2 regions of the Cupriavidus sp. FW306-01-F10A genome follow, and region 1 is predicted to be linked to the other one. Evidence: predicted binding sites of a transcription regulator. Region 1 holds the regulator's gene; the other holds the start of a gene.
What was found. The regulator FNR, encoded in region 1, switches genes on or off when oxygen is low (the NO sensors DNR and NnrR bind a similar motif). The targets are predictions, from matches to a motif close to TTGATNNNNATCAA.
Positions count from the first base shown of each region.

Region 2: a site for FNR is predicted at 3,939-3,952, ahead of ubiU (ubiquinone anaerobic biosynthesis protein UbiU). Genes of this name have one in related genera too.

Region 1 covers NZ_JBYSYA010000008.1:204,226-211,521, forward strand. Annotated here, with positions in the region: gene scpB (SMC-Scp complex subunit ScpB) at 1-79, opposite strand, end outside; gene AC3WLF_RS14605 (sulfite exporter TauE/SafE family protein) at 648-1,406, opposite strand; gene fnr (fumarate/nitrate reduction transcriptional regulator Fnr) at 1,485-2,210, shown strand; gene AC3WLF_RS14615 (hypothetical protein) at 2,273-2,518, opposite strand; gene AC3WLF_RS14620 (hypothetical protein) at 2,515-2,724, opposite strand; gene ccoG (cytochrome c oxidase accessory protein CcoG) at 2,753-4,225, opposite strand; gene ccoP (cytochrome-c oxidase, cbb3-type subunit III) at 4,275-5,192, opposite strand; gene AC3WLF_RS14635 (cbb3-type cytochrome oxidase subunit 3) at 5,195-5,359, opposite strand; gene ccoO (cytochrome-c oxidase, cbb3-type subunit II) at 5,363-6,025, opposite strand; gene ccoN (cytochrome-c oxidase, cbb3-type subunit I) at 6,044-7,296, opposite strand, start outside.
Region 2 covers NZ_JBYSYA010000029.1:17,664-24,959, forward strand. Annotated here, with positions in the region: gene AC3WLF_RS27855 (histidine kinase N-terminal 7TM domain-containing protein) at 1-1,279, shown strand, start outside; gene ubiT (ubiquinone anaerobic biosynthesis accessory factor UbiT) at 1,289-1,753, opposite strand; gene AC3WLF_RS27865 (U32 family peptidase) at 1,750-2,682, opposite strand; gene ubiU (ubiquinone anaerobic biosynthesis protein UbiU) at 2,730-3,776, opposite strand; gene AC3WLF_RS27875 (NAD(P)H-dependent flavin oxidoreductase) at 4,044-5,213, shown strand; gene AC3WLF_RS27880 (hypothetical protein) at 5,308-6,702, opposite strand; gene AC3WLF_RS27885 (type IV pili methyl-accepting chemotaxis transducer N-terminal domain-containing protein) at 7,068-7,296, shown strand, end outside.

The DNA.
Region 1 (7,296 bases):
GCAGATCATTGACGCGCAGCGGTTCCTGCGCGCAGATCAGCGCCGTCTCGAGGACGATCTTCGCCTCTTGGGTATTCATGTTGATGGTGTGCAGCCTGTCTTTGCACCTGCTCCCGGACGGATCCGGGGCACCGGAGATTTTGGATACAGCGGTGCGAAAGCCACCGCCATCTCATTGCGCAGCTAGCCGGATACCTGCTGCATCCAAGCCGTGCACTTCCCTATCTTTGCATCGAGTTGCCGGGCGTTCCGGCAGGAGATCGTTCGCATGCCGTTATGGGCCAGCCAGCGAACCTCTTGCGTAGCGCGTCCGCACATATCGGACGTCGCTGTCAGCGAACTGAAGGCCTCGGACGCAAGAAAAACGGGTATCGGGAGCAAGGCCGGCATCGCCAACACCGCAGTGCCAGCCGGACTTTTGAACCAGATCTTTTGAACCGGATGGACTTTGGGGACGGGACGGGCATCGAAAACCTTCCGCTTCCCCTGCCCTGAACTCGCCTTCTGGTATGAAGGCCGCCTGGCGCTGCTCGCCCGCTGCTTACCGCGGCTCACAAGACGCCGCGCGATACCGCAATGTTGGCGATTGTATGGCATTCCCGCCCCCGCCTGCAACCATCATCCGTTGCCCGCGCGGCGCCGGCGCCTCAGAACACCAGGCAGAATCCATGCTCGGCCAGCGAATGTGGCAACAGCACCGCTCGCGCAATGCCAAGGCCGCCGAACGCCATCACCGCCAGGCCGGCACCCAGGCGCACGCCGGGACGTCGCGACAGCGTACGCAAATAGCCCGACAGGCCGGAGAGCACCAGCAGGTTAGGCAGTGTGCCGAGCCCGAACACGCCCATCACGAGTGCGCCGGACGCCGCATTTCCCGCCAGCAGCGCCAGCGTGAGCGCCCCATAGACCATGCCGCACGGCACCAGTCCCCACGCCAGGCCCACGCCATATCGCCGCGCCAGGCCGCCGCGTGCGCGCACAAACGACGGCATGCCGCGTGCCACGCCAGCCAGCCGGCGCGCCACCGTTGCGCCGGCACGCGCCGCCAGCCGCTCCAGCCAGTCGACGGTAAAAGTGTTGCCGCGCAGCAACCGCCAGCCCGACCACAGCAGCATGACGCTGCCTGCGCCGAACAGCCAGCGCTGCACCGGCAGATAGTCCAGCTTCCACGCCGAAGCACCGACCGCGCCCAGCGCGGCCCCAAGCAGCATATAGGTCGAGATCCGGCCCAGGTGCATTATCAGCAACTCGCCCAGCCAGGCGGCACGGCTGGGCACAAGACTGATCGTCGCCGCCGCCCCGCGGCGTTGCTCCACGGCCAGCGCCACGCCGCCGCACATGGCAGCGCAGTGGACCCCGCCCAGCAAAGCCAGCAGAAAAACGCTGATCAGTACGCCAAATGTCAATTCTCACTCCCTACCACATCACATCGCACGGTAAAATGTCCTTATCGCGCCCTCGCTGCCATTTCTAGCAGGTTCCAATTGCTCACCTCCATTCCCATTACCGAGATGTCACCCCGCTGCTCCACCTGTGCGATGGGGCAGCTGTGCCTTCCGGTCGGCATGTCGCAGCAAGACCTTGCCAAGATGGACACGCTGGTTCAGGAACGCATCCGTGTGCACAAGGGTGAAACCCTGTATCGCATGGGCGATCCGCTCACCGCGGTCTATGCCGTGCGCTTTGGCACGCTCAAGACCCACGTCACCACTGAAGACGGCCGCTCGCAGATTACCGGCTTCCACCTGCCCGGCGAAATTGTCGGTCTCGACGGGCTGGGCGAGATGCAGCATGCCTCCGATGCCGCCGCGCTGGAGGACACCGAAGTCTGCGTGGTCCGCATGAGCGAGTTGCAATCGCTGTCGGCAGACCTGCCGTCGCTGCAGCAGCAGTTCCTGCGCCTGATGGGCAAGGAAATCACGCATGACCAACTGATGCTGGTCACGCTGGGCTCGATGCGCGCCGAGGAACGCCTTGCCGCCTTCCTGATCAACCTCTCTGAGCGCCTGTCGGCGCGCGGCTATTCGGCGTCCGAGTTCGTGATGCGCATGAGCCGCGAAGAGATCGGCAGCTACCTGGGCCTGAAGCTCGAAACCGTCAGCCGCCTGTTCTCTCGCTTTGCCGAAGCCGGCCTGATCCAGATTCGCCAGCGCCACGTCAAGCTCGTGGACATCGACGGCATCAAGCAACTCTACAGCCGCTCCTGCTAAGCGGCCAAGGCGCTGTCATGGCCGCATCCGGCCATGACAGCGCAGGCCTCACGGCAGCCCGCTTACTCCAGTTCGTCGGTATCGCTGAGCCGCGTCGGCATGGTGTAGAGCGTCAGTCCGCTGGACAACGCGCAGAACACCCAGGCCATCAGGAAGCCGATGGTGTAGACCGATTCGCGGGACGCTTCGATCGGCTGGCCGAAGAAGTTCAGGTCACCGGGATCCACCACCGAAAACACCGTCGCGGTCGCAAACCCAGCCATCAGGAACGCCGGCCAGAGTACCCACATCAGCCAGCGCAACCTCATGGCTGCCTCACAGCGGCAGCCTTGGGCGGCGCGGCGTCGACCTTCTCGACCACCAGGCCATGGCGCGTTGCACCCTGCACCGGCATGTCCGGATGCGTGGATGCCAGCCAGATTGTCACGCCGCACGCCACCATCGCCACCAGCGGGCCGCTCATCAACAGCCACGGCCACGGCTCCTTCCACCACGGATTGCCTTGCTGACTCATCTTGCCCCCTTCATCTTGACGACTAGCTTCACAAATCGCGCGGCACGATGAAACTGGTGGATTGCCGGATTTCGGCATGCCCCCGCTCCGTGCCTTCGCTCGTCACTGTCACGTTGATCTTGTGCGTGCCCTGCGCCGCGGCCTCGATCGGCACGCGGATCCGGATCGGCAGCAACCGGTTGGACGTCGGCGCCAGCGATTCGGCCTGCTTGTCGTATTCCACCGTCAGGTTCTTCAATTCGTCGCTGTCGGCGCGCACGCTGATCTGCATCGGCGCTTCGGTGGTGTTGATCAGCTGCAGGCGATAGACATTCTCGATCCAGCGGCCTTCCACTTCACGGCCGAGCGCACCACGGTCGCGGATGATGTCGACCTTCAGCGGCGTGCGCAGCGCGATCGAAGCCATGAACCCGGCCAGCAGTGCCACCCAGATCACGGAATAGATAACGACGCGCGGGCGCAGCAGGCGCTTGCGCGATGCCGCCGCGGACAAGCCCTTGCGCATCGCGTTTTCCGAGGTGTACCGGATCAGGCCGCGCGGATATGCCATCTTGTCCATGACCTGGTCGCAGGCGTCGATGCAGGCGCCGCAGCCGATGCACTCGTACTGCAGGCCGTCGCGGATATCGATGCCCGTCGGGCACACCTGCACGCAGATGCTGCAGTTGACGCAGTCGCCAAGCCCCGCCTTGTGGTGGTCGGTCTTGCGCGACCGGCTGCCGCGCGGCTCGCCGCGGCCGACGTCGTAGGTCACGACATAGGTATCGCGATCCACCATCACGCTCTGGAAGCGCGCATACGGGCACATGTACTTGCACACCTGCTCGCGCATGAAGCCCGCATTGCCCCAGGTGGCGAACGCGTAGAACAGCATCCAGAACGACTGCCACGGCCCCAGCGACAGGCTGAGCACCTCGCCGCCCAGTTCGCGGATCGGTGCGAAATAGCCGATGAAGGTAAAGCCGGTCCAGAGCGCAATCAGCACCCACAGGAAGTGCTTGGTCGCCTTGAGACGGAACTTGCGCAGGCTCCACGGATCGCCGTCGAGCCGGATGCGGGCGATGCGGTCGCCTTCGACCCGCCGCTCGATCCACATGAAGATCTCGGTGTAGACCGTCTGCGGACAGGCATAGCCGCAGAACAGCCGCCCCGCGATCGCCGTGAACAGGAACAGCGCCAGCGCCGAGATGACCAGCAGCACCGCCAGGTAGATGACGTCTTGCGGCCACAGCACCAGCCCGAAGATGTAGAACTTGCGCTCGCCAAGGTCAAACAGCACGGCCTGGCGGTCATTCCATTGGAGCCAGGGCGTGCCGTAGTAGATCAGCTGGGTCAGGATCACCAGCCAGACCCGCCAGCTGGAGAAGGCGCCCGTCACCGAGCGCGGGTAGATCTTGCGGCGGACCTCGTAGAGCGTTTCGTCAGAGGTCTCGCCCGGCGCAGCGGCCGACCGTTGCAGGTCGGCCGCCCGGGCCATTTCTTCGGTCCCGGGTGCGTTCATGGGCATGCTCTCCCGCGAGCTGCCAGCGCCCGCTCACATGAGTCGTCGGTCATTGCCCGGCTCCGCCCCCAGTGTTGGACAAACCCCAGACATAGGCCGTCAGCATCCGGATGCGTTCAGGCGTCAGGATCTCCTCATGCGCGGGCATGTGGTTGTTGTGGCCCTTCAGGATGGCGTCGACGATGCTGCCTTCCGAGCTACCATACAGCCAGACGTTGTCCGCCAGGTTGGGCGCGCCGAGCGCCTGGTTGCCCTTGCCGCCGGCGCCGTGGCATGCCACGCAGGTCGTCTTGAAGGCGCCCTCGCCACGCGACGCACGGATCGGGTCCGACGACAGGCCCGACAGCGAGCGCACGTATTGCGCCACGTCGCCCGCCTGCTTGGCGTCGATGGCCGCGGCAAACGGCGGCATCACGCCATTGCGGCCCTTGGTGATGGTCTGCTGGATGATGTCGGGTTCGCCACCATAGAGCCAGTCGCTGTCCGTCAGGTTCGGGAAGCCGCGGCTGCCGCGCGCGTCCGAGCCGTGGCATTGTGCGCAGTAGTTCAGGAACAGGCGCTGGCCGATCTCGCGCGCCTGCGGATCCGCCGCTACCTGCTTGACGTCCATCTTCAGGTACTTGGCGTAGATCTCGTTCTGCATTTTCTCCTGCGCCGCGCGGTGCGCGGCAAGTTCGCCCTGCGTGGAGAACTTCAGCACGCCGGCATACGAACCCAGTCCCGGGTACAGCACCAGGTAGGCCAGGCTGAAGATGCAGGCCAGCAGGAACATCCACATCCACCAGCGCGGCAACGGGTTGTTCAGCTCGCGCAGGTCACCGTCCCAGACATGGCCGGTGTCTTCAGTGCCGCCGGCGGTCTTGGCGACCTTGCGTTGCGAGAACAGCAGCCACACGCACCAGACGATGCCGATGAGCGCGATAGCGGCAATGTAATAACTCCAGAATTCGGAAATGAAATCGCTCATGGCTAGGTGTTCCGGCTCGATGTTGTCGTGGTTTCGTCAGGCAGCGCGAACGGCAGCATGGCGGATTCCCGGTTGGCGGCCTGCCGGCCGGCGGACCAGGCCCACCAGCAGATCCCCAGGAAGACGACCATCGACACGACGGTCGCAATGGCAGTGATCATGGCCATGGCTTACTCCTTGGGTGCCGCGGCCGCGGCGGAATCCACGCGGACGTTGCGGCGGTTGGTACCCAGGCCTTGCAGGTAGGCAACCAGCGCATCTTCTTCGGTCTTGCCCTTGAGCTCGTCCGGTGCCTTGGCGATCTCGGCATCCGTGTACGGCACGCCCAGGCGCACCAGCGCGCGCATGCGGGCCTGGATGTCGTTGGTGGGCAGCTCGGCCCTTTCCAGCCACGGGTACGATGGCATCACCGATTCCGGCACCACGTCGCGCGGATTGCGCAGGTGGATGCGCTGCCAGTCATCCGAGTAGCGCCCGCCCACGCGTGCCAGGTCGGGACCGGTGCGCTTGGAGCCCCACAGGAACGGGTGGTCGTAGACCGACTCGCCCGCCGTGGAAAAGTGGCCGTAGCGCTCGGTCTCGGCCTGCAGCGTGCGGACCTGCTGCGAGTGGCAGCCGACGCAGCCTTCACGGATATAGATATCGCGGCCCATCAGCCGCAGCGGCGAATACGGGGTGATGCCCGGATCCGGCTCGGTGGTGGAGTGCTGGAAGAACAGCGGCACGATCTGGACCAGACCCGCAATGCTGACCACGAGGATCGTGCAGATGATCAGCCAGCCGATGTTCTTCTCCAGCGTTTCGTGGGAAAAGAAGCGTTGTTTGTCGGACATCTTTCTATCCTGGATTGATCAGTGGGCAGAGGCAGTGATGCTGGCCGGAATCGGCGCATCCACTGCGGGCTTGCCGACGATGGTCTTGAGCACGTTGTAGGCCATCAGCAGCATGCCGGACAGGAAGCACAGGCCACCCAGCAAGCGAATCAGGTAGAACGGGTACTTGGCCTTGACCGCTTCGACGAAGGCATAGGTCAGCGTGCCGTCAGGCTGCGTGGCGCGCCACATCAGGCCTTCCATCACCCCGGCGATCCACATCGAGGCGATATACAGCACCACGCCGATGGTCGCGATCCAGAAGTGCCACTCGATCAGCCGGACGCTGTACATCTGCTTCTCGCCGAACAGACGCGGGATCAGGTAGTAGAGCGAGCCGATCGAGATCATCGCGACCCAGCCCAGCGCGCCCGAGTGCACGTGACCGATGGTCCAGTCCGTGTAGTGCGAGAGCGCGTTGACGGTCTTGATCGACATCATCGAGCCTTCGAACGTGGCCATGCCGTAGAACGACAGCGCCACCACCAGGAACTTCAGGATGGGGTCGGTGCGCAGCTTGTGCCAGGCCCCCGACAAGGTCATGATGCCGTTGATCATGCCGCCCCACGACGGCGCCAGCAGGATCAGCGAGAACACCATGCCCAGCGACTGTGCCCAGTCCGGCAGCGCGGTGTACTGCAGGTGGTGCGGGCCGGCCCACATGTAGGTGAAGTTCAGCGCCCAGAAGTGGACAATGGACAGGCGGTAGGAGTAGATCGGGCGCTCGGCCTGCTTGGGAATGAAGTAGTACATCATCCCCAGGAAGCTGGTGGTCAGGAAGAAGCCCACGGCATTATGGCCGTACCACCATTGGATCATCGCGTCCTGCACGCCGGCATAGGCCGAGTAGGACTTCCACAGCGACACCGGCATCTCGATGTTGTTGACGATGTGCAGCAGCGCGATGGTCAGGATGTAGGCGCCGAAGAACCAGTTGGCGACGTAGATATGCCGGGTCTTGCGCTTGACGATGGTGCCGAAGAACACGATCGCGTAGGCCACCCAGACCGCGGTGATCAGCAGGTCGATCGGCCATTCCAGTTCCGCGTATTCCTTGGAGCTGGTGATCCCCAGCGGCAGCGTGATGGCGGCGGCGACGATGACCAGCTGCCAGCCCCAGAACGTGAACGCGGCCAGCGGGCCGCAGAACAGGCGGGCCTGGCAGGTGCGCTGAACCACGTAGTACGAGGTCGCGAACAGCGCGCTGCCGCCGAAGGCGAAGATCACCGCAT
Region 2 (7,296 bases), on a different contig from region 1:
GTGGCTGCCCGTGCTGGTGGCGGTGGTCACTGTGGTGATGGTCTTCACCAACGAGCGCCACCGGCTGATCTGGCCGCGCATCACGCTGATGCCTCCCGGGGTATTGCCGGGCGCGGTGTTCGACCACGGCATCGGCTATGCCGCGGTGGCGGCCTGGTCGTACCTGCTGCTGGGGGTGAGCCTGTATTTCCTGGTGACGGCTGAAGTGCCCAATGGGGCCTTGTCGCGGCGGGGCCGCGCCATCCTGGCGTCGGGCCTGGCCCTGCCCCTGGTTGCCAATGTCGCCTACCTCAACCGCTGGACCGGGCCGCTGGGCGGGGACCTGACGCCGGCGACGTTCTCGCTGATGGCGGTGCTGGTCTGGTTCTGCGCGCTGCGCACGCACCTTGACGATATCGGCCACTACGCCCGCCTGCGGGTGTTCGATGCCCTCAGCGAGGGCTGCGTGATCGTCGACAGCCACGGCGTCATCGTCGAATTCAACCCGGCCGCCGCGCAGCTTTGGCCGGCCCTGCGCCGCGGCGACCCCCTGCCCTCCGGCTGGGAAGCCGCGCTGCAGCACTCGCCTGCCGAGACTGCCAGCCTCGCGGCCACGCCCTTCGTGCCGCCGGGCGCGCCCTTCGAGCTCACCGTGGAGCGTGTCGCCCGCCTGGACGGCAGGCAGATCGGCAGCCTGCTGTTTTTGCGCGACATCAGCCGCTTCCAGTCGCGCGAGCTGGCCCTGACCGCGCGGCTCGGCCAGACCGAGGAGCAGTTGTGGCAGGTGCAGGCCGACCTGGACATCGACGCCCTGACCGGCATCCGCAACCGGCGCTACTTCCAGCGCGAGTCGATCGCGGCCGTGACCCGGGCGTGCGAGCGCAACCAGGCGCTGGGCCTGCTGATCCTGGATGTGGACCAGTTCAAGCAATACAACGACCTGCATGGCCACGTGGCCGGCGACGACTGCCTGCGGCAGATTGCCGGCGCCCTGGCCCGCACGCTGTCCGGCGAGCAGTTCTGCGCCCGTCTGGGCGGCGAGGAATTCGCGGCGGTGCTGCCCGGCGCCACGCGTGAAGAGACCCGTGACGTGGCGCGCCGCATGGTGGCCGTTGTGCGCGATCTCGGCATCGCGCACAACGGCACGCCGGTGCAGCCGGTGGTCACCATCAGCGTGGGCGCGGTCTGGACCGTGCCGGAAGCGCCGCGGCTGGAGCCGCTGCTGCACCGCGCCGACAGCGCGATGTACCGGGCCAAGCGCGCGGGACGCAACCGCTTCATGCTGGACGGCGACGCCTGAGCGGTACGGCTACGACGCCGCACCTGCCCGCCCCACGGTGGCGCCGTGCAAGGCCACCAGCCGCGCCGCCGCCTGGCTGACCCATGCGGGCCGCGGCGCGGCGTCGAGCCAGTACTTGACCTCCAGGCCCAGCGCGGTATCGCCGCTGATCACCAGCCGGCGCTGGAAGAACAGCGTGTCGGTATCGGCCTCGCCGCCCAGCAGGCGCAGGTAGTCGACCGCGCAGGCGCGCAGCGTCAGCTCAGGCTCGGCGTCCGCTGCCGCGGCACGAAAGCGCCCGCCTTCGCAGCGGAACGGCACGGCCAGCCCAAGGTCCTGCACCGTCAGCAGGAAGGCGTGTCCGTCCAGTGCGGCCGGTGGCTCCAGCCATCCCGCCCGGCGCGCCAGCTCCAGCGCCGCCATCAGCGGCAGCGCCCTGGCACGGGCGGGCATGCGCCGGTGCACGCCCGCGATCAGCTTGTGCAGCGCGCTCATGCCCGGGCCTCCCAGGCGATGCCCGCGCTGCCGTGCCAGTAGCCGTTGCAGGGCTGGGCGCCGGCCGGGGTGATGCCGCTGCCAGCGGGTGCCTGTTCACCAGCACGAATCGCCGCGAGCTGTTGCACCACCTGCAGCGTGCCGGATGAGTGCGGACTCACACGCAGCATCCCCACGCCCATGCGCGCCATCGCCAACGCCTCTGCGCACAGGTCCAGGCAGGTGGCGCTCTGCGTCTGCACGCCGTTGAGCGTGAAGAACGCCTGCCCCTCGCCGGTGGCGGCCACCAGGCCGTCGGGATAATCCATGCAGCGGAACTCGCAACTGTCCTTGCGCAGGCGATGGTGGCGCGCCGTAAAGCAGCGCGCCGAGAACGCCAGCGGCAGCCGGCCCCAGACAAAGGCTTCCAGGCGCATGCCGGTGGGGCGCGCCGCTGCCAGCGCGGCCAGCGTTCCGCCATCCATCTCCACCGGCGCGACGCAGCCGGCCGCGCCCAGCCCGGCCAGCCACGCCAGCGTATCGGCGTGGTAGACATTGAGGTGGGGGCCGCCGACAAAGGGCCGCCCTGCCATGCAGCGCACCGCGCCCAGATCGTTGGCCTCGACCAGGTAGTCGTCCTGCGCGCAGGCGCGCCGCATCCAGGCGATATCGGTGTCGGACTCCACCAGCACCGGCGTCGACAGCACCACCTCCTTGCCGGCATCGCGCAGCATCTGCGCAATCTCCAGCCATTGCGCATGGCGGACTTCATGGCGGCGCGTACAGACGGTCTCGCCGAGATAGACGCGGTCGACCGGCGCATCGGCGACCGACGCATAGAACTGCATCACGGCCTCGCGCGGCCAGTAGTACAGCAGTGGGCCCAGGGCGATGCCGAAGTCGGGCATCGCTATGGTTTGCGGCATCGCGGCCGCGGCAATCTCTGGCATGGGAAGCTCCGTCATGGCCGGTTCAAGGCAGATCGATGTCATGGGTGTCACCGCCACGGCCGGTCGTAGGCGCCTTGCGTGACCTGGTCGCCTTCGGCATGGCGCCCCAGCGTGCTCTGCCACTCTTGCCGCGGCACGAAGCGCGCCGGATCGGCGCAGGCCGCGTCGATGGCCGCGCGCAGCACGCCGACCACATCGCCCACATAGCGCGGGCTGCGCTGCCGGCCTTCGATTTTGATGGCAGCGATGCCCATGTCGATCAGCGCCGGCAGCAGCGACAGCGCATTGAGGCTGGTGGGCTCTTCCAGCACGTAGCCGCGCTCGCCCTCCACCTCGAAGCGGCCCTTGCACAGCGTGGGATAGCCGGCCGGCTCGCCCGGCGCATAGCTGTCGATCAGGATGCCCGACAGCCGCGCCTGCATGGTCCCGTCCTGCTCGGTCCAGCGCACCGCGTGCGCGGGCGAGCAGACGCCCTTGTTGTTGGGCGAGTCGCCGGTGGCGTAGGAGGACAGCAGGCAGCGCCCCTCGGCCATCACGCACAGGCTGCCGAAGCCGAACACCTCCAGCTCCACGCTGGTCTGGCGCGCCAGCTTGCCGATCTGCGCCAGCGACAGCACGCGCGGCAGCACCACGCGGCGGATATGGAAGCGCTCGCGCATCAGCTCGATGGCGTCGGCATGCGTGGCCGAACCCTGCACCGACAGGTGCAGCCGCAACCCCGGATGGCGCTCGCAGGCATAGCCCATCAGGCCGGCGTCGGCCATGATGACCGCGTCGGCGCCAAGGTCCGCCGCCGCATCGACCGCGCGCTGCCATTGGGCCACCGCGCCCATCTGGGCAAAGGTGTTGATCGCGAACAGCACCTCGGCGCCGCGCGCGTGGGCTTCGGCCACGCCGGTGCGGATGTCGGCCTCGGTAAAGTTCAGGCCGCCGAAGTTGCGCGCGTTGGTGGCATCACGCAGGCCCAGGTAGACCGCGTCGGCGCCGTGCTGCAGCGCCATGCGCAGGGCCGCCAGCGAACCGGCGGGCGCAACGAGCTGGGGCCGGCGCGGCACGTTCGCCGCGGTGGATGGGGCTGGGGAGGCAGGGGTCATCGGTGATGGCGCCGGCGGCGGCGCGAAGATGAAGACAGCGGCCGATGCTAGCCAAGCGCTTGCAGCAGGGGCTTGACCGCGCGCAAACCCACGCCAACGGCACACCGCCCGCGTTGGCCTATGCCGGTTGGCGTAGGCCGATGGCAGGCCACCACCGCGCGCTTGACCTGCGGCAAACGCCGGCCCGTGCCGCTGTGCCACGCTTGCCCGGTCATCCACGCGGCTGGCCGCACGCCGGCCCCGCGCCCATCCTCTTCCGGAGATTTTATGAATCAACCCTGGCTCAAGCTGGCCGGCCGCCGCCTGCTGCCCATCGTGCAGGGCGGCATGGGCATCGGCATCTCGGCCCACCGGCTGGCCGGCGCCGTCGCGCGCGAGAACGGCGTCGGCACCATCGCCAGCATCGACCTGCGCCACCACCACCCCGACCTGATGGAACGCACCCGCGGCAGCCGTGACAAGCCCGCCATCGAAGCCGCCAACCTCGAAGCGCTGGATCGCGAGATCCGTGCCGCGCGCACGGCATCCGAGGGCCGCGGGCTGATCGCCGTCAACGTGATGAAGGCGGTGGGCTCGCACGCCGCGCTGGTGCGGCAATCCTGTGAAAGCGGCGCCGATGCCATCGTCATGGGCGCCGGCCTGCCGCTGGACCTGCCCGAGCTGACCGCCAGCCACCCCAGGGTGGCGCTGATCCCGATCCTGTCCGAGGCGCGCGGCATCGGCCTGGTGCTGCGCCGCTGGATGAAGAAGGGCCGCCTGCCCGATGCCATCGTGGTCGAGCATCCGGCGCATGCCGGCGGCCACCTGGGCGCGGCCACCATCCAGGACCTGTCAGAGCCGCGCTTCTCGTTTTCGCGCGTGCTGGCCGAATGCCGCGAGCTGTTTGCGCAGCTCGGGCTGGCCTGGGACAGCATTCCGCTGATCCTGGCCGGCGGCATCGACAGCCATGCCAAGGTGCGCCACTGGCTGGGCGAGGGCGCCGCCGCGGTGCAGCTGGGCACGGCCTTCGCCGTGACCGAGGAATGCGATGCCCACCCGGCCTTCAAGCAGGTGCTGGCCACGGCGCGGCCCGAGACCCTGCGCGAGTTCACCAGCGTGGCCGGGCTGCCCGCGCGCGCGGTGCTGACGCCGTGGCTGTCGCGCTACCTGTCGAGCGAGTCGCGGTTGCAGCGCCGCGCCAAGCCGCGTGAGTGCCTGGAAGGCTTCGACTGCCTGCAGGCGTGCGGGCTGCGCGACGGCATTGCCCGCATCGGCCAGTTCTGCATCGACCTGAAGCTGGCGCAGGCCGTGCGCGGCGACGTGGAGCGCGGCCTGTTCTTCCGCGGCCGGGGTGCGTTGCCCTTCGGCGAGGCGATCCGGCCGGTGGCGGAGCTGATGCATTACCTGTTGACGGGGGAAAAGCCTGCGGGGCTGACCCAAGCCCCGACACCAGCCTGACGCATGCCTGTTGTGCGTGCCGTAGCCAACGCCGCGCGAACAAGGCTCCCCTCGCCCGCTTGCGGGAGAGGGGTGGGGGAGAAGGCCGGAGTGTCTACGAAGTGAGGCGCGTCGGTATGCCGGCGCCTGCTCTCTCCCCCGGCCCCTCTCCCGCAGGCGGGAGAGGGGAGCAAACCGGCGGCATGGGAACCTTGTCAGCAATGCGCGGCGGTAATCCGCCGCGCTTCCTCATCTCCCGCATGCATCGCAACGCTCCCAGCAGTTGCCACCCCAGCCACGCATTGGCCCCCGCCAGCAGCACGCCGCCAGCGCGGGCCAGCGGCGCCGGCGCCAGCGGCACCGCCAGCAGCAGGACGTAGGCAGCCAGCAGCAGCCATGCCTGCCGCCGTTGCCGGCCCGGCACGATGATGGCCTGCATGGCCGGCACCCGCGCGCGCGGCGGCAGCAGCCGGCGCAGGTGCAGCCAGGCCAGGAACGGCACGATCTTGCCGAGCATGGCCGTGACCGGCAGCACGCCCACGCCGACCAGCGCCATGGTGCCGGCCCACCATGCCAGCGGCAGCCCGGTGGCGGGCAGCACCACGGCCGCGGCCCCCAGCAGCGCTGCGCCTGCCATGCTGGCGCATGCCACCGGCCAGAGCAGCCACAGCGGATCATGGCGCCGCCGCGCGCACAGCGTGCCGGCCAGCCCGCATGCGCCCACCACCGCCACGAACGCCAGCCACACGAGCAGCACGCCATGCGCCAGTGCCCGGTGATCCGGCCACAGCATTGCCGCGGCGCTGAACAGCGCCAGCGGCAACCAGTGCGCCATGGGCAGCCAGCGCCCGATCGCCGCCGGCAGGCGCGGCGTCTGCCAGAACATCGGCAGCACAGTGGTGGCCACGCCGGTCACCAGCGCGGCCAGCCAGCCGCCCAGCGCCCACGCCATATGCAGGCCGAGCCAGCGCGCCACCGGCACGCGCCACCAGCCGCCGAAGGCGCCGGCCAGCACCATGCCGCACAGCACCGCGACCATCAGCGGCGCGCCGATGCCGGCAAGGGTGCGCGTGGTGGCATCCACTGCGGCCACGCGCCGGCCCGCAGCCAGCAGAATGGCGCCGGCCAGCAACAGGATCACCGCCACGGCCGCCGCCGCCTGCATCGCCACAGGTTCGCCGCCGAGCAGGCCGATGGCCAGGGCGGTGGCCACGCCCGCGCCGGCCGCGGCCATGAACGGCGCAAGCAGCCCCGCACCCGGCACGGCCACGCCGGCCACCACCGGCATCATCTGGAACAGCGCGCCCACCATGACCGGCAGCAGCATGCCCAGCGCCAGCACATGGACCGCCACCAGCGCCAGTGGCGCAAAGCGGTCCGGCAAGCCGCCGGGGGGACCGGCAGCAAGCAATACCCCGGCCGCGGCGCCAAGCCACGGCGCCGGCATCAGGCAGCCGAACACCGCTGCCAGGCGCGGGGCGCGTTCGTAGTCGAAACTGGCTGCCTTCAAGCGCTTCTCCCATCCATGTTGACCGGATGCTCGTGTCCTGTTCTGCGGAACAGGACACTACGCCAGGCCAGGTGGTGGGGATTTGACCGCAGCCAAGTCCGACGATGTATCCCCGCGCCATGCGGTGGGAGCGATATGTCACGACGTGACAGGCCTGGTGTGTGGGCGGCATTCCCCGCAATTGACAAGCCGATGCGCCGCCGGCCGCACATGCCAGACGCCGAAGCCGGGTTTTCTTGATCTTGCGCAGGAAGCCCCGCGTGCTGCGCAGGGAAAATTGCCCTCGATGCCAGCGCGCAGCCATGCACGCGCCGGCCGCCGGGCCACCACCCGGCTTCCCCCGACTGGTAGCCCCCGATACCGCCATGTTCCGAACCGATCCTCCAGCCGCCAGCGCCGCGGCGGACTCCCGCGCTGCCGGCCTGCCGGCGCTGCGCGACCGCCTCTCCACCCGCATCATCTCGCTCTCGCTGGCCGTGCTGCTGGTGGTGCTGGGCATGATTGCCGGCACGCTGTGGCTGTCATGGAAGCTGGAAGGCGCGGGGGCCGCCATCAATGACGCCGGCAGCCTGCGCATGCGCGCCAACCGCGTGG